DNA from 3 places in the Fictibacillus sp. Mic-4 genome. Region 3 is predicted to be linked to each of the others. Evidence: riboswitches for the same ligand, from Rfam matches in the RefSeq annotation. Region 3 holds a riboswitch; each other region holds the start of a gene.

Region 1 (10,894 bases), on a different contig from region 3:
CTAGATAAAAATCAGGTTTGCGGAAAATTTGCATACTTTGAACATTTCCAATAGGCTGAGGCTTGCTGTTCCATTTATGTCCCCATTCTTCCAGCCGGTTCCGGGCTGCTTGCGGTATTCCTTCCTCCCAGTTTATGGTCGGATAGGAAGGGCTGAAAATTCTCGGTTCCTCAATTGCATCTTTTAAGTTCATATGATAATCAATAGAATTGATGATGGTTTGGACAACCGATGCGATAATCGTGCTTCCTCCCGGTGAGCCAACTGTCATCACCGGTTTTCCATCCTTAAAAATGATCGTCGGGCTCATGCTGCTCATCGGCCGTTTATTCGGTTGAACTTCATTTGCCCCACCTGGAACCGCGTCAAAGTCCGTCAGTTCATTATTTAAAAGGAATCCATAGCCAGGAACCATAATACCCGTTCCAAACTCTTGTTCAATCGTCGTCGTATAAGAAACTAGATTTCCCCATTTGTCAGCTACGGTAAAATGAGTAGTTTGGCCAATTTTTTTGTCATCCGGCTGTTTGACGATTGGTTGGCCGCCGTTTCCTTCCTGGAACTTCCATGGATCGCCGGGTTTAATGTCGCTGTTTGCTTTTTCGAATTGAATTTGGCTTCTTCGCTCATTAATATAGTCTGGATTCAGCATTCCTTTTGTCGGGACATCGACAAATTTCGGATCTCCGACATAAGCCCCCCTATCGGCATATGCAAGGTGCATTGCTTCAGTCAATAAATGGTACTTTTCCGGAGATCGGACACCGTACTGATTCAAATCATATCCTTCAAGGATGCTAAGAATCTGAAGAAGCGTAACTCCTCCTGAACTTGGCGGCGGCATCGAAGCGATTTCGTACCCGCGATATGTTCCTTTAATCGGTTGATCAATGGTGACATCATAATTTTTTAAGTCTTTCTTTGTCATGCTGCCATTATTTTTTTGGACAACAGAGGAAATGGCCTTTGCGATCTCACCATTATAAAATGCGTGTTGGCCATTTTTTCGGATAAGCTTGAAGGTTTTGGCAAGGTCTTTTTGGACGAGCACATCCCCTTCTTTTAATGGCTTTCCGTTTGGCAGAAAAATCTCTTTTGCAGCTGTTTTGGAAAGCTTGTCCTCATTTTCTTTGATCGCATCTGCCAACACCCAGTTCACTTTTACTCCTTTTTCAGCCATTCGGATGGATGGGTCTATAAGTTTTTTAAATGGAACAGTGCCCCATTTTTCATGGGCTTTGACTAATCCTTTCAGCGTTCCAGGAACGCCAACAGCTTTTCCGTCAGTCGATCGGACGGGAAATGGGATAACCTTTCCATTTTTATCGAGAAACATGTCAGGCTTTGCCCCGAGCGGAGCTTTTTCGCGGCTGTCAATAATCGTTATTTTATGATTTTTGGCTTCATAAACCATCATAAATCCGCCGCCACCAATCCCGGACATCATCGGTTCGTTTACATTTAAAGCAAACTGAATGGCGATGGCGGCATCGACTGCATTTCCGCCTTTTTTCAATACTTCAGCACCAACTTTGGAAGCGAGTGGATGGGAGGTTACGACCATTCCTTTCGTGCCGACGGCTACCTGGGAGTCAGTGATGTTTCTTTTTTCCTTCGCTTGAATGCTAGTAGGCGAATAATTAACTATCAAAATAGTTGTTAAGAGGATGACAAAAAATTGAAGAAACCTTTTATACATGAAATCCCTCCTTTTTAAAATACGTTATAGTAGAGTATTAATATTGTAAATAGTCTGGATTTATCAGGCTAAAAGTACTAGCACGGAAAAAAGCCTTAAAATCAGCAATGATTTTAAGGCTTTCAATATGTGTTATTTAGTAAAAGTATGATTTCCGATCACGACTGTAACCGGACGTGAGTCTAGCCAATGATTGGTTGCCGTTCTCTTATTGTAATAAAATAATGCGTCGTGTGTATCATCATAACCACCAAGGGCTTTTTTGGCCGCTTTTATCGACTCTTTCGAAGGCTTTTTAAGCGAACCCGTCATAACTGGCGTAAACTGGCCAGGCTCATAAATGACTGCACTGATTGAATCAGGAAATTTTTTATTTTTAACACGATTTAAAACAACGGCGCCAACGCCAACTTTTCCTTTGAAGCTTTCACCGGAAGCTTCTGATTCAATGAGTGAAGCCAGTAAATGCAACTCTTTTTTTGAAATATGAATCGATTTATTTTTTGAAACCGTAACCGATTTACCTATTTTTGTTTTCTTTATTTTTTTATGAAGTTTAGAAGGCTTTCGCTCTTTTATGATTTGATCATAAAGTGCACCGTGTGTAGGAGTAATGCCCCAGAGTGTGTCACCTTCCCCTGTATAAGCTTCGGCCATCTTTCCTGAAGCGAACACGATGCATAAAGCCAACATGGCTGAAATGATTGTTCCTTTTTTCATTATTGCGTTCCCCCTGGAATCGTTGTTTTCGCCTTCTGTTGCCCGACGATTCTGGACTTAAACGTTCAGCTTCTCTCATCCCCCTGATTTTAGTCCATATAACCTATTTTTTCGCAAAAAAATAGGACTTTTTGACCTTGCTCCTGCTGGTAGATTTATGAAATGTTCTTTGTTAATTTTTATATAAAGGCATAAAATACGGTACGTGAAATTTTATTCTCATTTAAAAAAAGCGCCGCCCTTAAAAGAATGCGGCAGCGCTTTTTCCTTCCAATATGGACAATATTTCTTCTTTTTGGCTGGCAAATTCAACCGACGTAATGCTTCGTTTTAGACGGTCTTTTTCTAATCGTATCTTAATTTCAGCAATAATTTTTCCTGGCCGGTGTGACATGATGTATATTCTGTCGGATAAATAAATGGCTTCATCGACATCATGTGTGACAAGCATCATTGTAAAATGAGACTCCTGCCATCGTTCAATGAGCCATTCATGCAGGCCTCTTTTTGTAAGTGCGTCCAATTTGCCGAAAGGCTCGTCCAAAAGCATAACTTCTTTTTTACATAAGACGCTCCGCAAAAAAGAAGCGCGTTGTTTCATTCCTCCAGACAGCATGTACGGATAATGGTCACCGTATTGTTCCAATCCAAAGGCGGGAAGCAACTGCTTCGCTTCTATTTTTGCTTCTTTTTTCTTCATTCCCTGTACTTCTAGGCCGATCGTGACATTTTCGATAATTGTCCGCCATGGCAAGAGAACATCGTTTTGCGGCATATAGCTGACTTTTCCAGTTTTGCCGACAATCGACTGGCCATTTAAAAATATGTCGCCTGAATCTGGCAAACTCAGTCCCGCGATTAAATCGAGCATAGTGCTTTTCCCGCAGCCGCTCGGACCGATAATGCTGACAATTTCGCCTTCCTTAATATGAACGGATATGTTTTGAATTGCGGTAATGTCATGCGAAAAAGTTTTCGTCACATTTTTTACGCATAACTTATTTTGGGAGGAATTCATTCGTAAACGCCTTCCTCGTATCGATCTTTTTCGAGAGGAGTTTATTTTTATACATCCAATCCGCATAACGTGACCACACTTCTTGTTTTTGCACACCCCAACGGCTGCTATCGGCCTGATATTGTTTGCTTAACCATTGCTGGCTATTTAACACTAATCCACGGTCCAATTCAGGAACATCTTTCACAAGGATGCCTGCCGCTTCTTTCGGATGTTTAATTGCAAAGCTATAGCCTTCTGATAACCCTTTCATAAATTTTTTCACAAGCGGTTTATTCGTCTTTGCCATTTTTTCGTTGGTGATAATGACCGGAGTATAGTAATCAAGAGCAGGGTCTAAATCTTTCACCATTAAAATATTGATGTCTTTTCCTTTTCGTTTCGCCTCGACTCCATCCCAGCCGTAATAAATCCATTCAAAATCGGCGTCTTTGCCGATCGAAGTAAAAAAGTTCGTCTGGCCCAGCGTTACGTTTTTCACTTTTTTATAATCGGCGCCATCTTTCTCCATAACCCCTTTGATCATCGCTTCTTCCGCCGGCGATCCCCATCCGCCATAGCGCTTTCCTTCGAAATCTTTTGGACGAGTAATGTGGTCTTTTTTTAGCGAAGCAAAACCTGATGTATTGTGCTGGATGACGGTCGCAATCGAGACGATCGGAATACCGCTTGCTCTTGAGTTCGTTACGTTTTCCTGGTACGATACGCCAAAGTCTGCCTTTCCCCTGGCGACAAGCTGTTCGGCCGATGTTCCTTCTCCAGGCGGGAGAATCTCAACATCCAAACCTTCTTTTTTAAAATAGCCTTTATCCTTCGCCACATAAATGCCAGTATGATTCGTGTTTGGCGTCCAGTCTAACATGATCGATACTTTCTGTAATTTTTTCGTTCCTTTTTCCGTTTCCGATTGCTTCTCGTTCGCGCAGCCGGACAATAATAAAATGCCTGCAATAATGGGCACGGTCCATTTCTTCATTGATTGTTACCTCCTATTTGCCCTGCAATTTCTTATGCTTATAATGCCAGGGCATAAGTATTCTGGCAATCATTTCAATCCAACCAAATATGATTAAACTTAAAATAACAATAACTAAAATTATGGCAAATACGCGTTCGGTTAAAAAAGACTGAGAAGAGCGGGTTAAAAAAATGCCAAGACCTTTGCTCGCTCCAAGCCATTCCCCAATGACGGCGCCCATAATGCTATATGTTCCAGCAATTCGGAGGCCCGAAAAAAAATGGGGCATGCTTTCAGGAAATTGAACCATTCTGAATATTTGCAAACGGTTCGCGCCCATCGACTTTAATAATCGTATTTTATCCCGATCAACAAGACGAAATCCATCCGCCAGATTTACGGCTATCGGGAAGAAGCAAACGAGCGCGACGACAATGACTTTCGGCAAGAGTCCATACCCGAACCACATTAAAAAAAGCGGTGCGACCGCAATGATCGGTACCGTTTGGGAAATGACAAGAAGCGGATAAACCGCTAAACGAATCATTTCAGAACTTTCAATAACGACAGCAATAATAACGCCGATTATGATCGCTGCTCCGAGTCCGATTAACGTTTCATAAATCGTTTGAATAGAATGATCAATTAACAAATCCTTGCTTTGTATAAGTGACTTGACAATCGATAAAGGGCCCGGCAAAATCCATTTTTCAATCTGGAAGATACGTACGGCCGCTTCCCATAGGACAAGCAGCAATAGCAACAGCCATGCCGGAAAGACGATTTTTTTCCAGAGCAAGTTATGATCTGTATTTCTTAATTTTCTCATCCATCGTGACCCCTTCTGGGCGGTAATGAATATTAATGGTTGTCAATACATCAAGCGCGCCGGCTTTAATGCAAGCTTCCTGTGCCTCTTTTACAATGTTAAGAAGATGGTCCATTTCCCCTTCCATCACTGTCTCCATAGCGCCAACTTCATATTTCACTCCCGAAGCCTGCACGACCTCTATTGCCTTATCGACCACTTCATACGTATTGCCATCTTTTACTTTTGGAATCACTTTAAAGCTTACAAGAACATCAGCCATTTTGATTTCTCCTTTATATACTTTTTTTCGCAATAAAAAAAGCCGCCAAACGGGCAGCATACGAGCAGAAAGATATAGAGTTATAGCTAAAATCCCTCCGCTGGCATTACCCAGATCAGGTTATAGGGTCGGTGCCTATTTGCGGGCACCCTCTCAGCCAGGCCTCTCCCGGCTCCCCTTTATGCTTTTATTGTCATCGTTATTGTAGCAAAGGGGGTGGATGTTGTAAATATCATCCTCCAGATTGGTCAACCTAATAAAGGTTGTTCAAAAAGTCCGGGAAAAATTACCGTCGAATCTCTTCGTTGGCTTGCTTTTGCGCTACTCACGTATAAAAAACGCCATACGCGTTGTACCTGCGTCTATTAGCTTATGCTTGGAAGTAGGCTTCCTCGGTACAAGGCCGCATAGAAGCGGTTCGTGTAGTAGCCTTGCTCAAAGCTTCGCCGCCTCGATCTTCCGACGCACAGGACGTGCTAGTGCCAGCGTTGTCACAGGACGGGACGGTATTTGCTGGCGACGGCTCTTTTTGTCCTCCTTTTTGAACACGCAATGAGAAGGGAGGTGAGTCATCGTGTCTAAGAAAAGCACTGGAAAAGGCAAGGCAGCTTCTAGCGTGAACCCGCAGGGAAAAAGCCCTGACGCTGAATTCGGCATGGAGCCGAAAACCGAGCTTGAAAATCGAGCGAAGAAGAAAAATACGAGGATCTAAAAAAAGCGCCTCTTAAGGCGCTTTTTTTAAACATGTGTTTTCGATGAAATGCCATTTGCTTTGACGATCGCCTGTTCTAGATCTTCGATTAAATCGTCGATATGCTCAATTCCAACCGAAAGGCGAATTAAATCTTCCGTTACCCCAGCTTCCTTAATCTCCTCAGGACTTAGCTGCTGATGGGTAGTGCTTGCCGGATGAATAATTAAGCTTTTTGCATCGCCTACATTTGCTACGTGCGACCATAATTGAACAGAATCGATCACTTTTTTCCCGGCCTCTCTCCCTCCTTTAATTCCAAAGACAACGACGCTACCTGCACCATCTGGTAGATATTTTTGGGCAAGGGATTTGGATGGATGCGTCTCTTGCTCGGGATAGAGTACCCACTCGATGCCGGGGTGATTTTCAAGGTAGCGAACGATTTTTCGCGTATTCGCGATATGTTCTTTCATCCGGACGTGCAATGTCTCAATTCCTAAACTAATTTGGAACGCGTTGAACGGACTAAGCGCTACACCAATATCGCGCAAAAATTGCACTCTTGCTTTAATGATGAAAGCCGCCTTGCCAATGTCTTTTGCATATACAAGATGGTGATAGCTCGGATCAGGCTGGGTGAACCCCGGGAAATTCGGCGAATCCCAATTAAATTTTCCGGCGTCAATTATAATCCCACCGAGTGTCGTGCCGTTGCCTCCGAGCCATTTTGTCGCGGAATGGACGACGATGTCTGCCCCGTGTTCAATTGGCCTGCATAAATATGGAGTTGCAAATGTGTTATCGACAATAAGCGGGATTCCATGCGCATGGGCGATGTCCGCAAACGCTTGAATGTCAAGCACTTCTAAGCTCGGGTTGCCGATCGTTTCGGCGAAAACGGCTTTTGTTTTTGGCGTAATCGCCTCCCTTAACCCTTCAAGGTCGCCAGGTTCAACAAACTTTGTCGTTATTCCGTATTTTGGCAAAGTTGTAGAAAATAAATTGTACGTCCCGCCATAAAGTTTCGAGGCAGAAACAATTTCATCCCCCGAATTGGCGATGTTCATAATCGCGGTTGTAATTGCCGCCATCCCGCTTGAAACCGCGAGCGCCCCGACTCCTCCTTCAAGTTGGGCGACACGTTCTTCGAGTACGGCAACGGTAGGGTTTCCAATCCTCGTATAAATATAGCCTTCTTCTTTTAATGCGAACAAATCAGCTGCATGATCCGTGTTTTCAAACAAATACGCATTCGACTGATGAAGAGGAATGGAACGCGCACCCGTATCGTCCACTTTTAATCCTCCGTGAATGCTAATGGTTTCAAATCGATACCCCATATTTCAACCGTCTCCTTTTTTATTTTTTATACAATAAAAAAACACCGCTCTTGAAAGAAAGAGAGATGTTCGATCCGTAAACGGCACGCTCTCCCTTATCTTTCAAAGCTCATCCGCTTTGCAGGAATTGGCACCTTTCCAGAACATACTGGCGGTTGCCGGGTTTCATCGGGCCAGTCCCTCCACCTCTCTTGATAAGAGCAACGATGTTAAATTATTTATTAAAATACAACACTATTCTGAATTTGTCAAATACGATGATTACTCAACGAAATAAACCTTTTTGCTCGGCAATTCGAGGCAGTTCAGGCGTCCGCCAAAAACAGCTCCTCCGTCAATTCCGATAATTTTGTTATCAGCAAAATACACGTCTGAACAATCATGGAACGAATTCGTTGGCGTATGCCCGAAAATGACTGTTTTGTCACCGTTGTAGCCATTATGAAACTCTTCGCGGATCCAAATTAAAACGTAAGGGTCCGTTTCCTGGATCGGAGTGGTCGGGTGAACGCCGCCATGAACAAAAATATAGTCATCCGTTTCATAAAAATAATCAAGATTTTCTAAAAAAGTTTTATGCTCCTCCATCAGCTCGGACTTCGTATGCTCATTGACTGTTGCTATAATTTCCCCCTGTTCAATGCTAAGCGAATATTGATAGCTTTTCAATGTACTCTGTCCACCGTTTCTTATCGTCCAATTATCCCAAACCTTTTTGTCTCCATTCATCGCTCTTACGAGCATATCATCATGATTCCCTTTTAAAACGACAGCCCCGTTTTCTTTTAACTGAATGACCTTTTCAACGACACCACTAGAATCTTCGCCTCTGTCGACATAATCTCCCAATAAAATCAATTGGTCTACGGAAGAATTATAATTAACTTTCTCTAGCAATTGTTCAAACTTCTTCAGTTCTCCATGAATATCGCTTATGGCCAGTATTCTTTTCACAAAAAATCCTCTTTCTGTCAAAAAGCTTTTTTATCATTATACACTTTTCTCCATAATTTGAATAGTCCAACAGGTTAAAACGAGAAAAAGGGCGTCACCTAAAATCCATCTTTTAGGCGGCCCCCTCTAAATAAATTATAGCCAAACTGTCTTTTCTTCGAAAGGCGTTCGGCGGGTCGCTTTCACTTCTTCTCCTTCTTTCGGATATCCTAGAAAAACGGTTCCTACCACTTTCTTGTCTTCTGGCGAACCGATAAAACGGTGGAGCCTCTCGTCGTGGACGAGCCCGACGCCTCTTGTTCGCCAGACAAACCCGAGTCCAAGATCGCAGGAAGCGAGCCACATCGAATGGATCGCACAACAAGTCGCATATTCATTATCGATAGAGCTTGCTTCATCTCCCGGAATGATGTCTGAAGTAACAACAATGATGACTGGAGTGTTTTTGACGACAGCTAACGAGCTTTCGACTAAATGCGGTTTCGTCGGAAAACGCTCATTTAAATAGCCGGCCGCAATCGCCTCATACTTCTTTTTCGCTTCTCCTCTTATGACGAAAAAGGTCCACGGCTCCCGCAGTCGGTCATTAGGCGCCCATGTCGCCGCTTCAAGCAGTTGCTTGATTTTTTCTTCTTCCACTTCTTTATTTTCATAGTTTCGAATCGCGCGTCTATTTTTTAATGCTTCTAATAGCGACATTTTATCCCTCCGATCCCACTTTATCCGGTTCTATTTTTTTCTCAAACCATTTGATTTTTTCTCTTAATTGGACGACATCTCCCACTAATAAAATGGCTGGATGATTAATTTTCTCCCTCTCTGCCAGTTGGCAAATTGAATCTAACATGCCTGTTACGGTTCTCTGTTTATCCGTCGTTCCCCATTCGATGATAGCCACTTGCGTTTTTGGATCTCTTCCATGTTTCATAAGACTACCAGTAATGTAGCTTAAGTTGCCGACACCCATGTAAAATGCAACCGTATCGATTCCAGTTGCAAGCGCCTTCCAATTCAAGCTGTCCTGTCCTTTTGCTTTTCGGCCATGGCCTGTGACTATCGCAAATGATGAGGCATGCTCCCGGTGAGTGACCGGAATTCCGGCATATGCGGGTGCAGCAATGCCCGCTGTTACCCCCGGTACAATTTCAAATTCGATACCGTGTTCGGCAAGCACTTCCGCCTCTTCCCCCACCCGTCCAAAAACGCACGGGTCTCCTCCTTTTAAGCGGGTAACGATTTTTCCTTCAAGTGCTTTCTCAACAAGCAAATGATTTATTTGCTCCTGGATGAGGGCATGCTTACCTGGAAGTTTCCCGCAGTAGACGAGTTCCGCATCCTTTTTCGCATGATTAAGCAGCTCTTTATTGACAAGCCGATCGTAAGCGATACAGTCTGCCTTCTGGATACATTCTAACCCATAGACGGTTATGAGCTTCGGATCGCCAGGACCTGCACCGACTAAATATACTTTCCCTTTATTCATCCCGCTCGCCCTTTCTCTATTAACTTAGTAAATTGTTCTTCTCTCTCCTCGTATAGTCCTTGACGTGTCATTTCTAAAAAACGTGGATGCAATAATTCTTTTAATAGTTTCTTTCTTACATGTTGATCCTTAATCTCTCGTTTAACATACTTTCGGCATTCGTCTAAAAATTCCATATACTCTTCATAACTTTCATCAAAAATGCAGGAAAGGGTCTCGATCATTTGCTTTGCCAAACCCGGGCTTGCCCCGGATGTCGATACGGAAATGCTCAATTTTCCGCGTCTTAACGTCGAAGGCACGATAAAATTGCTTAAATCCGGGCGGTCGACAAGATTGATTAATTGATGATTTTGCGCCGATTCATAAACTCTCAGATTGACACCCGCATTGTTTGTCGCTGCGATAATGAGAAAAGCTTCGCGGCAGTCTTTTTGATCAAACCGTTTATTTTCCCAGCTTAATTTCCCGCTGGAAACCCACTCTTTTACTTGTTCTGTAATTGATGGACTGATGACGGTAATTTCCGCGCCAGAGTGAAGCAATCCTTTTATTTTTCTTTCAGCGATCACACCGCCTCCGACGATAACAACTTTTTTTCCTTTTAAATCCAACATTGCTGGATAATATGTCATATGTTGAACATCCCCTGTTAATTGGTAGAAATGCCGGCTGATGAAAATGTAGCCATTTTTAACATATTAACAGCAGAAAGCAAAATTGGAAAGGCGACAGCAGCGCCAGTTCCTTCACCGAGACGCATTTCTAAATGCAATAGCGGCTTCTTCCCTAATCGTTCGATTGCGATCTGGTGGCCCGGTTCCACCGACTCGTGCCCGATAATCATATAGTCTTTCGCTTCTGTAGCCATTTCGACTGCGAGTAAAGCAGCAACCGTGCAAATAAATCCATCGACTAAAATCGGAATTTTGTTTTC
Region 2 (10,894 bases), on a different contig from region 3:
CACGGCGTTTATTATAGCGAGAACGTAGTTGCCACGTCAGGTGTCTGGACAGGAAAGTTACTGGAGCAAACAGGACTCAATGTTCCTCTATATCCGGTCAAAGGGGAATGTTTTTCAGTATGTTTTCCGATCGCCCCGATTACAGCAACAATTATTTCAAATGGCTGCTATATCGTTCCGAAACAGCGGAGCCGGTTAATTGTCGGGGCAACGATGCTTAACGGCCAGTATGATACAACCGTTTCATTCAAAGGGATTGCCGGACTTATGGATGCGGCAAAGGCAATTTTGCCTTCGATCGAAAGCGGAATCTGGGAAAAAGCGTGGGCCGGGCTTCGTCCGCAGACCCCCGATGGACTCCCGATTTTAGGTGAACATCCTGAGATAAAAGGGTTATATATTGCGGCCGGCCATTTCCGCAACGGTATCGTCCTCAGTCCGATCACAGGAAAATGGGTGGCGGAATTGATTGATGGCAAGCGGTCAAAAGAAACATTGCGGCTATTTCGAGTGGACCGTTTTTCAAAACAACCGGAATTGAGGTGATAACATGAAGTTGATGATTAACGGCGACCAGGTTGAGGTTCCCGATAATGTGCAAAGCGTTCATGATTTATTGGCACATTTTCAATTGGTGGATAAAGGGGCCATCGTCGAACTGAATCGGGAAATTCTCGAAAAGAGTTCGCATGCTGAAACTCGTTTAGCTGATGGAGATAAAGTTGAAATCGTTCATTTTGTAGGAGGAGGATAATCATGTTAAAAATAGGACCTTATGAATTTCAATCAAGATTGCTTCTCGGAACGGGAAAATTCCCGGATTTCGATGTTCAAAAAGAGGCGGTCGACGTATCAGGAACTGAAATTTTAACGTTTGCCGTAAGACGGATGAACATTTTCGAGCCGAACCAGCCAAACTTTCTAGAAAAATTGGAAGTGGAGAAATTTAAGATGCTTCCAAACACGGCGGGAGCTAGCACGGCCGAAGAGGCTGTCCGCATCGCGAAGCTCGCGAAAGCATCCGGGCTCTGTGATATGATTAAAGTCGAAGTGATCGGTGACGATAAAACGTTGCTTCCTGATCCGATCGAAACGTTAAAAGCATCGGAAATGCTGTTGGAAGAAGGATTTATCGTTCTTCCGTATACTTCCGATGATGTCGTTTTAGCAAAAAAATTACAGGAGCTTGGCGTGCATGCGATCATGCCGGGAGCTTCCCCGATTGGTTCTGGACAGGGAATCGTCAATCCGCTTAACTTAAGCCTCATCATCGAACAAGCGACGGTTCCGGTCATTGTTGATGCAGGAATTGGTTCACCTGCGGATTGCGCTATTGCCATGGAAATGGGTGCGGATGGCGTGTTATTGAACACCGCCGTATCCGGGGCACAAGATCCAGTCAAAATGGCCCGCGCGATGAAACTGGCGATTGAAGCCGGCCGGTTAGGATTTGAAGCGGGAAGAATTCCGAAAAAACGCTATGCAACAGCATCAAGCCCTCTGGAGGGAATGAGCGTATAATGAGCGATCGTTATTCCAGGCAAGAATTGTTTGCCGGAATTGGAAAGAGCGGGCAAGAAAAGCTTGCTTCAAAACATGTTCTGATTATCGGAGCCGGTGCACTCGGCACTGGAAATGCCGAAATTCTCACCCGGGCGGGAATCGGCAAATTGACGATTGTCGACCGCGATTATGTCGAATGGAGCAATCTCCAGCGGCAGCAATTGTTTAGCGAAGAAGATGCGGGAAACCGCCTCCCAAAGGCGATTGCCGCCAAAAAGCGTCTCCGCGCAATTAATTGCGATATTGATATTCGTGCTTTTATTATGGATGTCGGCATTCAAGAAATCGAAGAGCTTTCTGCCGGCGTCGATCTTATCATCGATGCCACCGACAACTTTGACGTCCGTCTTTTAATTAACGATCTTTCGCAAAAAAAGAAGATTCCATGGATCTATGGCGCGTGTGTCGGAAGCTATGGTTTAAGCTATACGATTTTTCCAGGAAAAACGCCTTGTTTAAGCTGCCTTTTAGAAACCGTTCCATTGGGGGGCGCAACGTGCGATACGGCGGGGATTATTGCCCCGGCTGTGCAAATGGTTGTCGCCCATCAAACGTCCGAAGCGTTAAAGCTGCTTGTTGAGGATATGGATGCGCTAAGAAATAAGCTCGTCTCTTTTGATTTATGGAAAAATCAATATGTCACAATGAATGTGGACCGGATGAAAAAGGACGATTGTCCGTCATGCGGAGTAAATCCGACGCACCCATTTTTGCAGCCGGAAAATCAGATGAAAACCGCTGTGCTTTGTGGGAGAAACACTGTGCAAATTCGTCCGCCGAAACGATCTGAAAGAAATCTTGATGAACTGGCGAGCAAATTGTCCAAATTAGGCGGCGCCCTGCAACAAAATCCGTATCTCGTCTCATATACGGTCGATGATACCCGCCGTCTCGTCATTTTTAAAGACGGAAGGGTGCTCGTGCACGGGACAAAAGACATTCATGAAGCGAAAAGCCTGTATCACCGTTATGTCGGATAATTCCGTGTTCAAAAAGGAGGACAAAAAGAGCCGAGAAGTTCAAGGAAGCGCAGACTGCGAGCACCGGAGCGTATGCCTTTAATACGTGAGGAGCGGAGAGGCAAGCTGACGCAGAAATTCGACAGCTATTTTTCCCGGACTTTTTGAACATCCTTAATTGAATAGAAATGCTAGGGGGGCCAATTACCGGCTGAGAATAAACGTATGTTTTAAACCCTTTGAACCTGATCTGGATCATGCCAGCGTAGGGAAGCGGATCATATCTACACATGTAATATAGATGTAGTGTATCGCCGCCTCTCTTTAGGGGCGGTTTTTTAAATTTCGTTCATTAACTGCCCGAAATGTCAGTTTTTTTTGTTAAAACTTACAATAATATCGCCTAAACTTGGCCAAAACTCGATAAGTTAGCTCCAAAACTAAATAATAAGCCTGTTTATTTTCTGTACAGGACAGTTTATTTTCCAAACTAGAGATTTTATTTTCTGAATTTCAATTTTTATTTTCCAAACATCGGATTTTATTTTCCAAACTAGCAATTTTATTTTCCAAAGTCAGATCAACGTGCAATCATGCAAATTTACGATAGCAAAAAAGGAGGGAGAAAACATTGCTGACAGAAACATTCAATAAAAAAATCGAACAATTAGTAGAAGAAAGGCAGGATGAATTGCTGCAATTACTCGGTGAGCTCATCCGTTTTCCAACGGTAAGCCCTCCGGCCCGCAATTCGTCGGAAGCTCAGCAGTTTATTGAACAGCAGTTACAGCAATTGGGCTTTACAACAGACAAATGGGACGTATTCCCGAATGACCCGAATGTCGTTGGTGTAAAGAAAGGCACGGATCCAGAGCGATTCAACAGTTTGATCATCAACGGCCATATCGATGTCGCCGAAGTAGGAGACGATTCAGAGTGGACGGCGTCCCCGTTTGAAATAAAAGTAGAGAATGGATATGTCTTTGGCCGCGGCACATCAGACATGAAAGGCGGGATCGCCGGGGCATTATTTGCTATTCAATTATTACATGAACTTGGCGTGGAATTGAAAGGAGATTTGCAATTTCAATCCGTCATCGGTGAGGAAGTAGGAGAGGCCGGCACGAAGTCATGCTTAGATAGAGGGTATACCGGTGATTTTGCCCTCGTTGTCGATACGAGCGATCTACGGATTCAAGGGCAGGGCGGCGTTATTACCGGTTGGATTACGGTGAAAAGCAAAGAAACGTTTCATGACGGGCTGCGTTCGAAAATGATTCATGCCGGCGGCGGATTGAGAGGCGCAAGCGCTATTGAGAAGATGATGAAGATCATTAGCGGTCTTCAAGAATTGGAACGCCACTGGGCTGTAACAAAAAGCTACCCTGGTTTTCCGGCAGGGACAAATACGATCAATCCTGCTGTGATCGAAGGTGGACGTCATGCCGCTTTTATCGCCGATGAATGCCGGTTATGGATTACCGTCCACTTTTATCCGAATGAAACGTTTGAACAGGTCGCAAAGGAAATCGAAGAACACATCAATCGTGTTGCGATGGCCGATCCATGGCTGAAAGAAAATCCGCCACAGTTTCGCTGGGGCGGAAAATCAATGATCGAAGACCGCGGTGAAATTTTTCCTTCGTTAGAAATTGATCCCGGGCATCTGGCAATTGTCCAGTTAAAAAATCATCACGGACTCGTCACGAAGAGGGAAGCGGAAGTCACCATGTCCACATCGGTTACCGATGGCGGATGGTTTGGCTGGGCAGGCATTCCCGCGGCGATTTACGGTCCGGGAGAGTTAAAAGAGGCTCACTCGGTGAATGAAAAAGTGAAGATTAAGCAACTGTTGGACTATACGAAAACGATTGCTTGCTTTATCGCCGAGTGGTGCAACACGGAAAGGGGAGAACAAAAATGACGAAAACGAAGCAGCAGCTATTTACCGACCGGCTATTTGAAAACGTTAAGCCGATTTGGACGAAAATTCACGCCCATCCGTTTGTCCGGGGAATTGGAAGCGGTACCCTCGATAAAGAGACCTTTGCCTATTACATGAAACAAGATTATGTGTTTTTGATCGATTATGCGAAATTGTTCGCGATTGGTTCGATGAAAGCGGAGGACCTTGAAACGATGGGGAAATTTGCCGGGCTTCTCCACGAAACGCTTCATACGGAAATGGATTTGCACCGGCAATACGCGGCTGAATTTGGCATCAGCCATGTTGACCTGGAACAAACCGAAGCGACGCCGGTGAACCTTGCTTACACCCGGTATATGCTCAATGTGGCACATAATGGGGGGCTTGCCGAGTTGATTTCATGCCTTCTTCCATGTATGTGGAGCTATTGGGAAATCGGAAAAGATTTAAAACAGCAAAACGGCAACACGTTATCAGCAAATCCGTATGCAAGCTGGATTGAGATGTACGCTTCCGCTGAATTTGGCGCACTCAGCGAGTGGCTCATTGAACTTCTGAACAACCTGACAAACGGAAAAACGGAACGGGAGCTCTCCATACTAGAAAAACATTTTATAACGACGTCACGCTATGAATATCTCTTTTGGAATATGGTATATGGCAAGCACGAATGGCCGATTTGACTATGGCACTGGTGATGAAGAATGTTTCGTACTCGGTGAGACCCGAAAAACGGCATAAAAAGAAAATCATTTCGAATGTAAACATCACACTCCAAAAAGGAGAGTTCGTATCGTTAATCGGGAAAAGCGGAACAGGAAAAAGCACAATATTAAAGTTATGTGCCGGGCTCCTGAAACCCGATGAAGGGGAAATTCGCGTCTACGGCAAAGCGACTGAACCGGGAAGTGTCGGGTATATGCCTCAAAAAGATTTGCTTTTGCCGTGGCGAACGGTTCTTGAAAACATCATGCTCGCTTCTGAATTTCAAAAAGGCGCAAAAGTAACGAAAAACGAGGCAAGAAATTGGCTTAAACGAGTCGGCCTTAAAGATTATGAAAATGCGTTGCCACGGGAGCTTTCGGGCGGCATGAGGCAGCGGGCCGCTTTTTTAAGAACAATTTTGACCGAAAAAGAAGTTCTTTTATTGGACGAGCCATTTGGGGCACTCGATGCCTTGACGAAAAAAGAGATGCATAGCTGGCTTCTATCCATATGGGAAGAGTTGAATAAAACGATTCTTTTTATTACCCACGACCTGGAAGAAGCCATCCTTCTAAGCGACAGGATTATTTTGCTGCATTCGGATCAGACGACAGAAGAAATTCCGGTTGATCTTCCACGCCCGCGCCATTCGGAAATGGTTCATACAATGGACATGGTGAACTACAAAAAAATGATAGAGAAGAAGATTGCTGATGGCTAAACTGAAATCATTTTTCAAAGATTACTTGTTATTTATCTTGTTTTCATGTGTCATCATTGTCATCTGGGAATGGCTCGTCCAGTCAGGGAAAGTCCCTTCATTTATATTACCTGCCCCATCTTCGGTTATCCGTTCCATTGTTGAAAACCGGGAGTCGCTTTTTCAGGAGCATCTTCTTGCGACCGTTAAGGAAGTGGCGATTGGATTTTTTATTGCGGCAGCAGGGGGAATCGGCTTATCGATCCTTATGTATTTCTCAAAAGCGCTTGAGAAAATGATTTATCCCGTCGTTTTGATTTCGCAAACGATTCCGATTATCGCACTGTCTCCGGTTTTTGTTCTCTGGTTTGGTTATACGATATGGAGCAAAGTGGCGGTCACTGTATTAATCGCCTTTTTTCCGATCGTTGTCGGGATGTATGACGGGCTAAAAAATAGCGACCCGGAATATGATGAACTCCTCCAGTCAATGGGGGCGAGCAAATGGCAGCGGTTTATGAAAGTGAAACTGCCGATGGCATTGCCTTCTCTCTTCTCCGGATTAAAGCTTGCGATTGTGTTTTCCGTCGTCGGTGCGACAATCGGTGAATGGCTTGGGGCAAGCGTTGGCCTTGGCTATTATAGCAGAAGAATGTCAGGGAACTTGAATGCGGAAGGTGTATTTGCGGCCGTTTTTCTTTTATCTGTACTCGGAATGGTTTTATTTTTCGTTGTTACCTTATTGCAAAAATGGATGTTGAAATGGAATGAAGAAAAGAAAAGGTGATGAAATTGAAACGTAAATGGTTAACGATAGGGATCGCCCTCTGTTTGGCGATCGTCCTTTCAGGTTGTTCACAGTCACAAGAAGCGAGCGGAACGAAAAACAAAAACGGGCTTCAAAAGGTCAGCATCATGCTTGACTGGTATCCGAATGCCGTTCATTCCGCGATTTATACGGCAGTAAAAGAAGGCTATTTTAAAAAAGAAGGGCTTGATGTTGATATAAAAATGCCGGCTGAAACGAATGACCCGCTAAAATTGGTTGCGGCAGGCAAAATCGATCTTGCCCTCAGCTATCAGCCGCAAGTCGTCATTTCAAGGGCGGAAGACATTCCTGTTGTTTCGCTCGCTGCTCTCGTACGCCATCCGCTCAATTATTTAATGGTACCTGAGAAAAGCAAGATAAAAACGCCAAAAGATCTTGCCGGCAAAAACATTGGCTACCCATCCATTCCGACCGATGAAGCGATTGTAAAAACAATGGTGGATCATGATGGTGGAAGCATAAAGAACGTAAAGATGACAGATGTCGGATTCGATTTAATGCCGGCTGTCTCAACGAACAAAGTCGACGGTATTATCGGAGGATATATTAATCATGAAAAGATTTTGCTCGGTAAGGAAGGGCACCCGATGCGTGCGATTAATCCGGCAAAGTATGGCGTCCCTGATTACTATGAATTAGTACTTGTTGCCAGCAGCCAGGGATTGAAAGAAAAGAAAGGAGTTTACAAAAAGTTCTGGAAAGCGGTATCAGAAGGACAGCAATATGTCCAAAAAAATCCGGAACAAGGATTGCAAATTTTATTGGATCATGAAAATCAAGATTTTAAACTGGACAAACAAGTCGAAAAAGAAAGCTTGAATATTTTGCTGCCGTTAATGGATGCAAAAGACGAGCCGTTCGGCACCCAGGATGAAAAAACGTGGCAAGATGTCGCCGATTGGCTATATAAAACAGACGTGGTGAAGAAAAAAGTTAATATCAAAGATGCGTTTGTCAATATCGCTGAATAATTTTACAGAAAAGGACTGCTGTTCAACAGCGGTCCTTTTCCTATTGAAGTCATATTATTTTAATTTAGAACATAAACTAAATCTGAAACTAATTTTTATAATAAAAATATATTTATTGAAATTATATTTCAAACCAATTATAATAAAAGTAAAGAAAATTTCGACGACCATTCGCAATACGAATTTGGAGGCTTAAAAATGGAAGAACATCTAAGCTCATTAACGACCGAAATGCGTAATCAAAATACAACACATATTGATACAGCTGATACTATCGATATTTTAACAGTAATGAACGAAGAAGATCAAAAGGTCGCCCTGGCAGTAAAAAAAGTGTTGCCCAAGGTCAAAGTGGCAGTTGAATATGCCTTCGAGTCATTAAAAAAAGGCGGGAGGCTCATCTACATTGGAGCTGGCACGAGTGGCCGCCTCGGTGTTCTCGATGCTGTTGAATGTCCTCCGACGTTTAGCACATCTCCAGAAACCGTACTCGGAATCATGGCCGGGGGTGAAAAGGCATTTGTCAAAGCGGTTGAAGGGGCAGAGGATAATGCCGAGTTAGGCAAAACAGATTTAGAAGCGATCCATCTCACGTCAAATGATACGGTCATTGGCATTGCGGCAAGCGGCCGGACGCCATATGTTGTCGGAGCCCTTCAATATGCAAGAAGCATCGGTGCAAAGGCGGTAGCGCTATCATGTAATGAAAACGCCAGAATCAGCCAGGTTGCCGATCACGCGATTGAAGTCATTGTCGGTCCCGAAGTATTGACAGGCTCAACGCGAATGAAAGCAGCAACTGCCCATAAAATGATTTTAAATATGATCTCAACTACGACGATGATCCGTCTTGGGAAAGCATATGAAAATTTAATGGTCGATGTTCATGTCAGTAACCATAAATTAAAAGAACGAGCGATTAACATTATTAAAACGGTTACGGGCACCTCTTACGACGTTGCAAAAGAAACATTGGAGAAGGCGAATTATGAGGTGAAAACGGCGATCGTGATGATTAAGACGGAAAAAACGTATAACGAAGCGAAAGCATTACTTGCTGAGGCCGGTGGCTATGTCAGCAAGGCCATTTCATTAAATAAAGGAGAGTAAATCGTGGCATCAGGCGGATTAAAGATGGTTCAAAAAATGCTCGACAAACTTCCGGCTTCCGAGCAAAAGATTGCAGAATATATTTTAGAACATCCCCATGAAGTCGTAAATAGTACAGTCAGCCAGCTGGCTAACGTTTCGAACACGAGCGGCGCGGCCGTCATACGGCTTTGCAAATCACTTGGCTTAAAAGGTTTTCAAGATTTGAAAATTAGGGTTGCGGGTGATTTGCTGAAACCGGCCGAACAGGGCTACCGGGATATCGAGCCTTCAGAATCGATGTATCAAGTCGCTCACAAAACGGCAAGCAATGCCATTCAAAGCTTGAAAGAGACAGCGGAATTGATCAACTATGATGAATTGCAAAAAGCGATAGATGCATTGTTAAAAGCAAAAAACGTTCATTTTTTCGGAATTGGGGCATCTAGTATTATCGCTCTGGACGCGCAGCAAAAGTTTTTACGCATTAATAAAGGGGCAACGGCTTTTACAGATGTTCATCTTGTCGCCACATTGATTGCGAATGCGGATCAAGATGATGTTGTCTTCGGCATTTCATTTTCGGGAGAGACGCCGGAAGTGATTAATGTCCTGTCACTTGCGAAAGACCGGGGGGTTCAAACGATCAGTCTGACAAAATTTGATCAGACGACACTCTCTTCGATTGCGGACATCAGCTTATTTACTTCTTATTCAAATGAGGCCCCTTTTCGAAGCGCCGCGACCTCTTCAAGATTGGCCCAGCTTTATATCATCGATGTTTTGTTCCTATGCATCGCGGCCAGGCAGTATGAGGAAACGGTCAAACATATCGATAAGACGCGGGAAGCCATTCACTTTATTACAAAGAAAAAGTAAACGTTGTTTTGAAAGCGTTTTTATGGGGGAGAAACGAAAGCAACTATTTAAAAGGGGAGGAATGAAAGATGGGAGAAAACAAACATCAAGTCCTTGCGAGAAAAATCCTTGAGTACATTGGGGGACCGGGAAACATTGATTCCTATACACATTGCATGACTCGCCTCCGCGTCACCCCTTTAGAAGATTCTCTTATTAACAAAGAAGCGTTAAAGAACATTGAAGGCGTACTTGGAGTCGTTGAAGCAGAAACGTTGCAAATTATTCTTGGGCCTGGTGTCGTCAACAAAGTGACGGAAGAGTTTGGCAAACTGATCGACGCATCAGAGAATGCTGAGTTTGAGAATTTAGGAGCGCAAAAGAAATCGGAAATAAAGAAAAAGAATGCTACCCCATTTAAGTTGTTTTTGCGTCGGATTGCCAGCATCTTCATTCCGCTCATTCCGGCGTTGGTTGCGTCGGGCCTCGTTAATGGGATCACAAAAACCCTCGTTCAAGCAAAATGGCTTGATGAAAAATCACAACTGGCCATCATTTTAATGGTGATCGGTTCAGGATTGTTTGCCTATCTTGGAATTTTGGTCGGGATTAATGCGGCAAAAGAATTCGGAGGATCGCCGGCTCTCGGCGCATTAGCCGGTATTCTTGTCATCAACCCGGAAGTGGCAAAAATCAGTTTGTTTGGCGAGAATCTCTTGCCGGGGCGTGGAGGACTAATTGGCATCCTGTTCGCTGCCATTTTTATTGCGATCGTTGAAAAAAATGTCCGCACGGTTGTTCCGAAAAGCCTTGACATTATAGTGACGCCAACTTTGGCGCTCCTCGTAACAGGAATTGTAACGTACGTTGTCTTCATGCCGTTAGGCGGATTTATTTCTGATGGAATTACAAAAGGTCTGTTAGCCATCCTTGATTTCGGCGGCATCGTTAGTGGCTTTGTTTTAGGTGCAACATTCTTGCCATTAGTCGTCACCGGACTTCACCAGGGATTGACTCCAATTCATATGGAGTTGATCAATAAAATTGGCAACGACCCGCTTCTGCCGATTTTGGCAATGGGCGGCGCGGGTCAGGTCGGTGCAGCGTTTGCCATTTATTTTAAAACAAAGAAGACCAGGTTGAAACGCGCGATCGGGGGCGCCCTTCCTTCAGGACTTCTCGGCATTGGCGAGCCGCTTATTTTTGGTGTAACCTTGCCGCTTGGCCGTCCGTTTTTAACAGCTTGCCTCGGGGCAGGTGTCGGAGGGGCATTCCAGGCACTTTTTAAAGTAG
Region 3 (10,894 bases):
TTAAAAGCTTTTGTACCGCTTCTTTATTCCCGGTAAAAATATCTGAACGCATCGGAATCCCGCTCTTGTCATGTTGATTTTCTGCAAAGGCATATAAAATGATAGATTCCCCGGGTTTAATTATGGTTTGATCTGATAGTCTTATAGACGCAGAGTTGCTATCAGAAAAAGAGGAAACCGATATCGAATCGCCGCCCGACATCAAACCGCCCTCTGATTTAACTGAAGCGTAATAAGAAATTTTCGTCTTTTTCTTTTCTTTCTCCATTTCCTGGCGATAAAAAATGAGTGCTTTTTTTGTTTTTTTAGAATGAATGGTAAATAGAGGTAAATCTTTTTTTAGCTTTCCATTTTCATATAGTTCCAACGAAAGCTTAATTGCCTTCAATTTTTTTTCGGCGCCATTCACTTCCAAAAAAAGATGGTCTGAAGGAAGTGTAAGATCCAAAATATCCTTTTCCCGTTTTGACATTTTCAGCGGCTGAACCGTAAGTCCGTTTGCAGGCTTTTGCTGATTTGTTTCACAACCGGACATTAAAAATAAAATACTGCAAAGCAAAATCAATATCCATTTTTTCATCACTAACCCCCTAAAAGTTAACGTATTATTCTAAGTTTACCAAAAAATAAACGGTAGATGGTAAACATTTAGAATTCCTTCTAATTTTTTTGTACAGGCATACATTAGTATGGGGAATGGACATGGGGGGACGGAGATGGCAAGTCGACGAAAACAGATGATGCAAATTGCGGCAACCTACATTGGAACGGTTGTCGGTGCGGGATTTGCAACAGGCAGGGAAATCGTTGAATTTTTTACGAGCTACGGTTCCGCCGGATTAATCGGGATTATCATCAGCGGGCTCTTGTTTATTTTCCTCGGGACAAGAATCATGCTCGTTGCCAGGAAAATCGGAGCACATACATACGAGGACATTAACCGCCACATGTTTGGCTCCCGAATGGCTTCATTTGTGAACATCATCCTTTTTATTATGCTGTTCGGCGTGACCTCGGTCATGCTGTCAGGAACGGGTGCCATTTTTAAAGAACAGCTTCATTTGTCGTTTCAGATTGGGATTTTCTTAACGCTTTTCCTCGTGTATATTGTTATGCAAAAAGGAATGAAAGGCATTTTATGGACAAATTCGATTGTTGTCCCGATCATGGTTCTCTTTTCGATCGTAATTTCCATTTCGATGCTTGATGATGCAGGGAGCCGGGCCCTTATAGAGCAAGATGATTTCATCGGCCAGTGGAAGTGGCTGTTTAGCTCTTTTACGTATGCCGCTTTTAACTTAACGCTCGCGACAGCAATTTTAGTTCCATTAAGCAAAGAGGCAGAGGATGATGGTGTGATTAAGTGGGGAGGGCTGTTCGGCGGATTAGGATTAATGTTTATTTTATTAAATAGCCATTTTGCCTTATATTCCGTTCCAAGGGTTCTAAATTATGAAATCCCTATTGCAGAAATTATTGGTCAGCTCGGTGCAGTCGTCCATTTGCTTTTTTTGCTCGTTGTCTACGGGGAAATCTTCACGACCTTGATCGGAAATCTGTTTGGTCTTGTTGGCTCACTGACCCGGAATTTCCGGGCATCATCCAACACGCTTTTGCTTTTCATCATGCTCGGCAGCTATTTGATCAGCCAATTTGGCTATTCTTCCTTGCTTCACTTTTTGTATCCGCTGTTTGGGATGATCGGCCTTGTTTTTTTAGTGATGCTTGCATTCAAACGGTGAAAAGACATGGAGCTTTGTTGCTTCATGTCTTTTTTCATTTACTGAATGAGTTCTATCGGTAGTTAAATTCAAAGTATCCTCAATAGGGGAGCATGTTTAGCATAAACATGCTCTTCTTCTTTTGAATGAAATTCCATTTTTTAGCGAATTGGCTGATAAGTTAGCGAAAGTGGCCGATAAGTTATTAAAAGTAGCTGTTATACATTAAATAAGATAAAAACCTCCTTCCGCTACGGAAAGGAGGTTTTGTTATGTCTATTCAGTTGCCGCTTCTGGCTTTGCTTTGGCTGCCTTTTTTGGTTCGTCGCGCTCGATTTTACCGCTGCCGACACAAAGGGCGAGAATGATTCCGATTCCGAGGAAAATCAGTCCGGTTAGAAAGACGGTCGTAAACGATTCGCTCCATGCTTTTTGAATGGACGTAATCACCGTTGCCTTAATCGTTTCTGGCAACTTTAACGCTTCAGGGTGAATGAGCAGGCTGAACAGTGAGTCGGTTTTCTCGGCTAATGCCGCAAACAGTTTTTTCATCATTGGATTTGCCTGATGGTGTGCGATCGTTTCCATTTTTGATTGCAACGTTTCGTTCATCACTGTATTCAAGACTGTAATCCCGATAGTTCCGCCAATTGAACGGAAAAAGGTAGAAGCGGAAGTGACAGCACCCAATTGGTGTTTCGGAAACGCATTTTGGACGGCGATCATTAATGTTGGCATGACAAGCCCCATCCCAAAGCCCATTATAATCATATAAATGTAAGCCGTTAATTTGCTGGAATCAAGCCCCATTGTGCTCATTAAATAAAAGCCAAAAGCTGTAATGAGCATTCCGACGGTTAAAACGGTACGGTAGCGAAGCTTAAGTAAGATTCGGCCACCGATAATGCTCGCGAAGATCATTGAAATCATCATTGGCGTCATTGTAGAACCGGCCTGTGTCGGCGATACGCCGAGAATGCCTTGCATAAACATCGGGACGAAGCTGATTGCCCCGAACATTCCAAGTCCGAGCAAGAAGCCAAGGCCATTCATTGTTGAAAATACACGATTTTTAAATAAGCGAATATCAATGATCGGTTCTTTCGCTTTCGTTTCAATCCATCCGAAGATGAGTGTTAGCACAATTGCTCCACCAAAATAAAGGAAGGAAGGAATTGATACCCAATCAAAATTCTTTCCAGCATTCGTCAATCCGAGCAACAATAAAACAAGGGCTGGAACAAACGTAATGATTCCGAGATAGTCGATGTTTGCATTCCCTTTTTTCGCGATAATTTCGTGCTTCATACCAATGAAAATTAGAATTCCTGAAAGAAGGCCAAATGGCACGTTAATAAGGAAAATCCAATGCCAGCTAATCGTATCGACTAAAGCTCCGCCGATTAATGGCCCGATAACTGAGCTTAATCCGAAAATGCCGCCGAATACCCCTTGCCACTTCGCACGTTGTTCGGCTGTGAAAATATCGCCGACAATCGTTTGTGAAAGAGGCATGAGCATCCCGCCACCGATTCCTTGAATTCCCCGGTACCAGATTAATTGCTCCATCGTTTGCGCCGTCGCACAAAGCCCTGAACCGATAACGAAAATAATAACGCCAAGCAAATAAAATTTTCTTCTTCCATACATGTCGGATAATTTCCCGATAATCGGGACGACGGTTGTTGATGTAATTAAATAGGCTGTTGTTACCCACGCGAAAATGGAAAATCCATGCAATTCTCCAATGATAGTAGGCATTGCCGTTCCAACAACGGTTTGTTCCATCGCGCTAAAAAACATCCCGATGATTAAACCGGTTAAAACAACATTTCTGTTAATTCGCTCTGTATTCATTCAAAATCTCCTATTCTTTTTTATTTATAAAAGATCGACATCTAAAAGCTCCGCCAATTTCGTTCGATAGGCTTTCAGTGGCTCTATTCCTTTAAAGTGAGCAAGCATCCCCTGGAATATAAACTTTTTTGGCTTTTCTTTTTTCATTTCAGCCAGTAAAAAGTCGATGACCGAGTAAAATTCCTCTCTTTGATGGTGATCCAATTCAATTTCCGTCAGTTCCTTTTGCATTTCCAATAAAAGCTTTACAATCGTTTGCTTCGTTTGATCTTCTGCATTTGTCATGTCTTTATAAAAATAGTAGTCAATGACTTCACGAGAAAGTAAAGGGGGTTCGTTTTCTTTTAATATCCCATCAACTAAATTGTCGAGCCGCTTGACGATCATCGTTGAAAGCTGAAGTAAATCCAGTTTAATTTTATCGATGATAATAAACTTAATATAAATTTGTTTAATTCCTTCAAGAAGAATAGAAATATCGATAATATAAGGAATGATCTGTTCACCGTACAATTCAATCAGTCTCGACTCATACCATTTTTGGACGTCGAGCCGTGTTTGCATCATATATTGATGGATTTTATCATTGACCGAGTGAACATGTTCACGAATGTACATAATGATAAAGTCCCGATATTCTACCGTTTCTTGAAATTGAACGTTAATTTGCTTAATTAATTTTTCCCTTGGTGATAAGTTGTCGGTTTCAACTTCAAGCACTTTTTTGCGCATCCGGTCGTGATAATAATGGAAAATCGATAGCAATAACTCTTCTTTTGAAGAAAAATGCAAATAGAAAGCGCCTTTAGAGATGTCGCTTTTTTTTGTGATCTCCTGGATCGATGTTGAGTAAAATCCTTTTTCAGCAAATAATTTAATGGCCGTTTCAATGATCTTTAACTTTTTCTCATTCAATGGGTACACACCTTCTAAATAAGAATGTTGACTAATTGGTCAGTCGGATGAATGGAATGGCTTGAGTCAGCAATTAACAGTATAATTCGCCATGACCAGTCAGTCAATAGGCAATGCAATAAACGATGAAAAAATTTGGCGGGCGTTGCGAATAAAAGGGGATAATGCTACAATTTCCATAGATTAATAGCTGTTCGCATTGCCCGAACCTCGCCATTTCTTATGAAAGCGTTTACTTCACTATTTTAGCGAAGGAGAGTCTTTCTTTTGGGGAAAACAAAACATACGGGTCCGATGAAGCTGCCAAAGTTGCCTGATCCAAAACTATGGGTAAGCCCTATTCCGTTTGGGCTAGGAAAAGTGAAGCCGCACCACCTTCGCGATACGGTAAAAGTCGTCTGGGAAAACAGAGACAATTTAAGCTACGCCGCAAGAATATTGACGCAAGGTGTATGTGATGGGTGTGCATTAGGCGTGTCGGGACTTCATGATCAGACGCTTGCGGGCCCGCATTTATGCACGACAAGGCTCAACGTCCTTCGATTAAATACGATGCCAGCCATTAAAGATGAAGTGATTTTTCAAGATATCCATGAATTGCGCAAATTAAGCTCAACCGAACTTCGCAAGCTGGGCCGGATTCCTTATCCGTTAATGAGACGAAAAGGAGAAGATCGATTTAAGCGCCTCACATGGGATGAAGCGTTAACGATCATCGCCGATAAGATGAAGGAGCTTGATCCGAAACAGATGGCGTTTTATCTTACGTCCCGGGGAATTACGAATGAATCGTATTATGTCGCGGCAAAAGCGGCCCGTTTGATCGGAACGAATAATATTGACAACGCCTCTAGAATCTGTCACTCTCCATCAAAAACGGCATTGAAACGTTCGCTCGGGATCGGTGCTTCAAGCTGTACTTATAAGGATTGGATTGGGACAGATGTGCTCGTCTTTTGGGGATCTGTTGCCGCTAACAACCAGCCGGTTTCTACAAAATACATGTATGCTGCGAAGCGAAAAGGGACAAAGATCATCGTCATTAATCCTTATCATGAGCCGGCGATGGATGAATATTGGGTGCCTTCTATTCCCGATTCAGCATTATTCGGGACAAAATTGGCGGATGATTTTTACCAGGTGAACATAGGCGGAGATATTGCTTTCATGCACGGAATTATGAAGCATTGGTTTGAAATGGAAAACGAAAAGCGTGGATCTGCCATCAATTATGACTTTGTCGAAAAACACGTCAATGGTTTTGACAAATTAAAGCAACATGTCGAGCAATATGACTGGGAGGCACTTGAGAAATCTTCCGGGATAAGCAAAGAACGAATGAAGGAACTTGCTAAAATGTTAGCAGCGGCTAACTCGGGAGTATTCGTCTGGTCCATGGGGCTGACCCAGCATCGTTTCGGAACTGATAATATATCGCAAGTCGCAAACCTTGCCTTGCTTAGAGGCTTTATAGGACGGGAACATTGCGGAGTGATGCCGATTCGCGGACATTCCGGCGTACAAGGTTCAGGAGAGATGGGCGCGGACCCGTTTAGTTTGCCGGGCGGAGGTTTCGATAAGGAAACGGTTGAACGAATCGAAAATGTATGGGGGTTTGAACTGCCGAAATGGCAAGGGGACATGGTCGGGGTTAGCCTCGAAAATGCTCTTTTGCCGGACGATCATGAACGGAAGCTAAAACTTTATTATATGTCAGGCGGGAACTTTTTAGAGACGATGCCAAATCCTGATTTTGTCAAACAGTGCCTGGAAAATCTCGAACTGCGGGTTCATCAAGATATTATTTTCAATACTTCGACATTGCTTGATGCAAAAGAGGCGGTAATTGTTTTACCAGCGATGACGCGTTATGAACAGCCTGGCGGAGGAACGTCTACTTCAACGGAGCGAATGGTCTATTTTTCTCCAGAAATTAAAGGGCCGAGAATTGAAGAGGCAAGGGCTGAATGGCAGATCTTCGTTGATCTTGCGAAGCGGGTTAAACCGGAGAGGAAACATTTGATGAACTTTCAAGATGCGTTTGCGGTTCGCGCGGAAATTGCAAAGGCTGCGCCAGACTATGACGGCATCCAACATTTAAAACATAAAGGGGACGTCTTTCAATGGGGCGGCGCATGGCTCTGTGAAGATGGCATTTGTCCGACAGAAGATGGAAAAGGGAACTTAATCACAGTGGAACTTCCTGAACTTCGTAAGGCGGAAGGACAGTTTTATGCAACCTCGCGGCGCGGGAAACAATTTAATTCGATGATCTACAGCGAAAGGGATCCATTTAATGGTGCGGATCGTTACGATGTTCTCATGTTTCGTGAAGATGCCGAAAAGCTTGGAATTCAGGACGGCGAGGCCGTCGTTGTATATAATCGCCATGGACTTTTTCAAGGAAGGGCCAAAGTGGAAAATGTGAAGCAAGGGAACATTGCCGTTTATTGGCCAGAAGGAAATTCGCTTTTTCCGAAAGGCGTGTATGAACAATATGCGGGGATTCCTGAATATAATACAACCGTTATTGTAGAAAAAGCGGAAACCTTTTATGCCCAAAAAGACGTGAAGTATAAAGAAAAACGAATTGAAGAATTAGAGATGGAAGTCGGATAATTCATAAAAAGAACCCTGCTGTTTGCAGAGTTCTTTTTATTTAGCAGGCAAAAATTCCTTCAATTCACGGTAGCGTGAGGAAAGACTTGAAGCCGTTGTATGGTAGCGTTTGGCGATGGATACTTGAGTCGGTTTTTCTCCGAGAATATCTTTCGCCACGAGGTAATGAAGGGCGCTGGCGAAAATCTCTGCTTTTCGTATGACTGGTTTGCGATTTTGATAATAAGAGTTCCAGAGTATTTCCGCTTTTGCCGCTATTTCCTCGCCGGCTTCTTTTTTTAAGAGAGCCAATACGGAATCATCGATATTCTCCGCAGCACTATGGTTATTCCGAGGATGCTCGGATAGGGCGAGCTGTAAAATTGCCGGAAAGTGATCTTTTAACGAAGATCCTTCCGCCAGGTTGTTTATTTCTTCGAGAAAACGGGATTTCCTTGATTCGGAAATCTCGATGAAGCTAATATAAAATTCATGGTGATTTCCGTTAAAAATCAATGTGCCTAGCAGAAGGCTGTTGGATTGAGGCAAATGATTCTCATTCATGATCGCTTCAAATTCATCATGACCATAAACATCACGAAGCTTAAACGTGTTTTTATTGATTTGTGATTCAATCGAGTAGACGGACGGCTCTCTATATTGCCAGCTGCAAAGCATGTGCCATATTTCTTCTGAGACATTTTCTTTTACAGATTCGATATACCATTCGATCGGAGTCTTTCCTTCTTTGATTGGAGAGCAGAAAATTTCCCAGCATACAGCGACATTTGCAAATGCCTGGCTTTTCGATTTTTCTACTGGATGTTTTGCAAGATGGTTGGCAATTCGTTTTGCCATTTCTACCTGGTGGTTGTCAAAGACAAATTTAATTAATCCTTCCTGATGTTTAGCCATTTCATTTACGATCGCAAGCTTTTTAGATGAAATGGTAACCATGCAACAATGTTTATGCTTTTTGCCACTCCCGCACGGGCAAGGAGCGTTTCTTCCAATTTTACTTCCCATGTTGATCCTCCAAATGTTTCGGCCAATCATACCATGTTTCATACTAGCACAACTAAAAAAGTTTTCAACAGAAGTAGAAAAAGTGCTTTTTTTCTAAAAACACTTTTTGCCGGAGCCTAAAAAGAAAGATCAAAAAACCAGACAGCGTTCGCTGCCTGGTTTATCCAATAAATTTCTTATATTCTTCTGTCAGTTTCATGAACAATTCACGGTCACATTTTTCTAACGCTTCATCAATGCGTTTTTTATAAAGATTAATATGAAAGTCATGTAATGATTCATCAAGGATCATTTGAGCAACCAGGCTAAAGGCGAACGGGTCATTTCTTTTCTGAAGCTTCTGTTTCACCAGTTCGTTCATTTTTTTGTTATACGATGTATTGTCTTTCATGCTCCATTCCTCCTTGAATGTTTTTTGAAAAACAGTGTGCTTACAGTGTAAAGTAAGCTGCTTTCCTGTTTCATACTCGCTTGTTTTGTGAAAACGAGTATTTCTACTAGTATACTGGGCAACCGAGTGATTGACAACAGTTTATCTGAAAATTTTGATAAATTTTTTTATTGATGAATACTTCGACAGCAACGGTTGACATCCTTTTTTGTATAAATCAAAATATCACGGCCTTTATTGCTAATGACAATACGCTCTTTCGGAATTTCGATGTTTAACGATATCGTTTGTTTAGTTATTACCCGATAATGCGGATAGGTTAAACCAAATTTATTAAAAAATTTATAAAGCACAAAAAATGTCAGTGGAGGCCGGCGAAAAAAGTTGACTAAAAAAAGGGATTGATTTACCCTAAAATAAAAAAACGATCCACTAGGGGTGCTTTATTCTAAAGCTGAGAGAAGATTAGATTCTTCAACCCTTTGAACCTGATCCAGATGATGCTGGCGTAGGGAAGTGGTGTGGCTATTTGACAATTACTTTTTGTTAACCACCCACTTATCCAAGTGGGTGGTTTTTTACATAATGAGGAGATGGTCATTAATGGAACATGTAATGGTACCTAAGGCGCTTACAATTGCAGGTTCGGACAGCGGCGGGGGAGCAGGTATACAGGCGGATCTAAAAACGTTTCAGGAGCTGAATGCGTACGGAATGTCGGTGCTGACCGCGATAACGGCACAAAATACGCTAGGGGTTCAAGGCGTTTACCCGATGGATGTTCAGGCTGTTGAAAGACAGTTATTTTCTATTGGCGAGGATCTGTCGCCGGATGCATTAAAAACAGGGATGCTCTTTAACAGGGAAATCATCGAAACGGTTGCTTCAAGCATTCGCCAGTTTGGCTGGGGAAATGTCGTCGTCGATCCCGTGATGATCGCAAAGGGAGGGGCGGAATTATTACAAGAAGAAGCGGTTGCCGCTTTAAAAGAACATCTGTTTCCACTGGCGAAAATCGTTACGCCAAACATTCCCGAAGCTGAAAAACTTGTAGGCAAGGAGATTGTAAGTTTGGAAGATCGAAAGGAAGCGGCGAGAATTCTTGCTGATCTGGGCGCAGAACATGTCGTCATTAAAGGGGGCCACCTTGAAGATGAGCAACATGCCAATGACTTGTTTTATGATGGCGAGAATTTTTTTGAAATAGAAGGAAAACGGATTGCGACAAAACAGACACATGGGACGGGCTGTACATTTGCCGCCGCAATCACGGCTGAGCTGGCCAATGGAAAAACTCCGCTACATGCTGTGAAAACAGCAAAACAATTTATCCAGGCGGCAATTGAAAATCCTCTTCATATCGGTTCCGGCCATGGTCCAACCAACCATTGGGCATTCATGAAATACAATAAAACTCTTGTATAAAGGGGGTGCAAATAGAATGACACTGATTTTACAAGAAATACGAACGAAGAATCCTCTCATTCACCACATAACGAATCAAGTGACGATGAATTTTCTCGCAAACGGAATTTTAGCGGCTGGCGGCAGCCCGATGATGGCCCATCATCGTGAAGAAGTGGGGGAGGCAGTGGCCCATGCGGATGCTCTCGTATTAAATATTGGCACGCTCGATCCGGAAATGGTCCAATCAATGCTTATCGCGGGCAAAAAAGCAAAGGAACTTGGCATCCCGGTCATATTTGATCCTGTCGGAGCGGGGCTGTCCAATCTGCGCAAAAATGCCGCGCGCCGTATCGTTGATGAAATTCATCCTGATGCCATTTGTGGAAATGCGGCTGAAATTTCGTTTTTGCTCTCTTCTACCTGGGAAGGAAGAGGAGTGGACGGACATTTAGAGAAGAATGTTGAAGAGCTCGTCTTTGAAACTGCGAAAAGCCTCCGCACAACTGTTGCATTGACAGGGAAAACGGATGTAATAAGCGACGGAAGCGTTGTTTATACGGTGAATCACGGTGACGAATTGTTGACCAGGGTAACCGGAACGGGTTGCTTTGCGACATCGCTGATCGGGCTGTTTATGGCCAAATCGGTAGAAACGTCTTTAACGCCTGCTGAACGAGCGACAAAAGCGGTTACGATGCTGAACCTTTGCGCTGAGAAGGCAATCAATCATTCATCCGGACCGGGGAGTTTTCAAGTTTCATTACTTGATGCGTTGTACGCGATCGATGATGAAGCGCTAAAAAATGCCGAGAAGGTAAAGAAAGTGGATGTTCAACAATGGCGGTAATAGTTAATACGTTAAACGATGTGCTAAAGCTATATTTTGTCATGGGAAGCAACAACTGTGAATCCGATCCGGTAGTTGTCCTTGAAGAGGCATTAAAGGGTGGCATTACCTGTTTTCAATATCGGGAAAAAG

What was found. A riboswitch is a leader RNA that binds a small molecule or an ion and turns the genes downstream of it on or off. The one in region 3 is predicted to bind thiamine pyrophosphate.
Region 1: linked by a shared signal. The riboswitch ahead of WD019_RS08970 (thiamine-binding protein) and the one ahead of thiD (bifunctional hydroxymethylpyrimidine kinase/phosphomethylpyrimidine kinase) in region 3 are both predicted to bind thiamine pyrophosphate.
Region 2: linked by a shared signal. The riboswitch ahead of WD019_RS18420 (acetylornithine deacetylase) and the one ahead of thiD (bifunctional hydroxymethylpyrimidine kinase/phosphomethylpyrimidine kinase) in region 3 are both predicted to bind thiamine pyrophosphate.

What each region holds. Positions count from the first base shown of each region.
Region 1 covers NZ_JBBHZM010000010.1:29,364-40,257, forward strand. Annotated here, with positions in the region: gene ggt (gamma-glutamyltransferase) at 1-1,699, opposite strand, end outside; gene WD019_RS08950 (cell wall hydrolase) at 1,832-2,419, opposite strand; gene WD019_RS08955 (ABC transporter ATP-binding protein) at 2,661-3,437, opposite strand; gene WD019_RS08960 (ABC transporter substrate-binding protein) at 3,418-4,413, opposite strand; gene WD019_RS08965 (ABC transporter permease) at 4,427-5,224, opposite strand; gene WD019_RS08970 (thiamine-binding protein) at 5,196-5,486, opposite strand; TPP riboswitch at 5,562-5,675, opposite strand; gene sspL (small, acid-soluble spore protein L) at 6,061-6,198, shown strand; gene WD019_RS08980 (O-acetylhomoserine aminocarboxypropyltransferase/cysteine synthase family protein) at 6,225-7,520, opposite strand; SAM riboswitch class I at 7,613-7,721, opposite strand; gene WD019_RS08985 (metallophosphoesterase family protein) at 7,782-8,474, opposite strand; gene WD019_RS08990 (nitroreductase family protein) at 8,610-9,173, opposite strand; gene cobA (uroporphyrinogen-III C-methyltransferase) at 9,175-9,957, opposite strand; gene WD019_RS09000 (NAD(P)-binding protein) at 9,954-10,592, opposite strand; gene cobT (nicotinate-nucleotide--dimethylbenzimidazole phosphoribosyltransferase) at 10,610-10,894, opposite strand, start outside.
Region 2 covers NZ_JBBHZM010000039.1:8,495-19,388, reverse strand. Annotated here, with positions in the region: gene thiO (glycine oxidase ThiO) at 1-546, shown strand, start outside; gene thiS (sulfur carrier protein ThiS) at 551-754, shown strand; gene WD019_RS18430 (thiazole synthase) at 757-1,521, shown strand; gene WD019_RS18425 (thiazole biosynthesis adenylyltransferase ThiF) at 1,521-2,543, shown strand; TPP riboswitch at 2,706-2,811, shown strand; gene WD019_RS18420 (acetylornithine deacetylase) at 3,154-4,446, shown strand; gene tenA (thiaminase II) at 4,443-5,132, shown strand; gene WD019_RS18410 (ABC transporter ATP-binding protein) at 5,120-5,875, shown strand; gene WD019_RS18405 (ABC transporter permease) at 5,868-6,641, shown strand; gene WD019_RS18400 (ABC transporter substrate-binding protein) at 6,647-7,654, shown strand; gene murQ (N-acetylmuramic acid 6-phosphate etherase) at 7,853-8,764, shown strand; gene WD019_RS18390 (MurR/RpiR family transcriptional regulator) at 8,768-9,622, shown strand; gene WD019_RS18385 (PTS transporter subunit EIIC) at 9,691-10,894, shown strand, end outside.
Region 3 covers NZ_JBBHZM010000007.1:75,309-86,202, forward strand. Annotated here, with positions in the region: gene WD019_RS07500 (hypothetical protein) at 1-580, opposite strand, end outside; gene WD019_RS07505 (YkvI family membrane protein) at 717-1,742, shown strand; gene WD019_RS07510 (MDR family MFS transporter) at 1,998-3,578, opposite strand; gene WD019_RS07515 (TetR/AcrR family transcriptional regulator) at 3,603-4,493, opposite strand; gene WD019_RS07520 (FdhF/YdeP family oxidoreductase) at 4,761-7,112, shown strand; gene WD019_RS07525 (YecA family protein) at 7,149-8,117, opposite strand; gene WD019_RS07530 (IDEAL domain-containing protein) at 8,278-8,508, opposite strand; TPP riboswitch at 8,933-9,040, shown strand; gene thiD (bifunctional hydroxymethylpyrimidine kinase/phosphomethylpyrimidine kinase) at 9,124-9,933, shown strand; gene thiM (hydroxyethylthiazole kinase) at 9,950-10,762, shown strand; gene thiE (thiamine phosphate synthase) at 10,753-10,894, shown strand, end outside.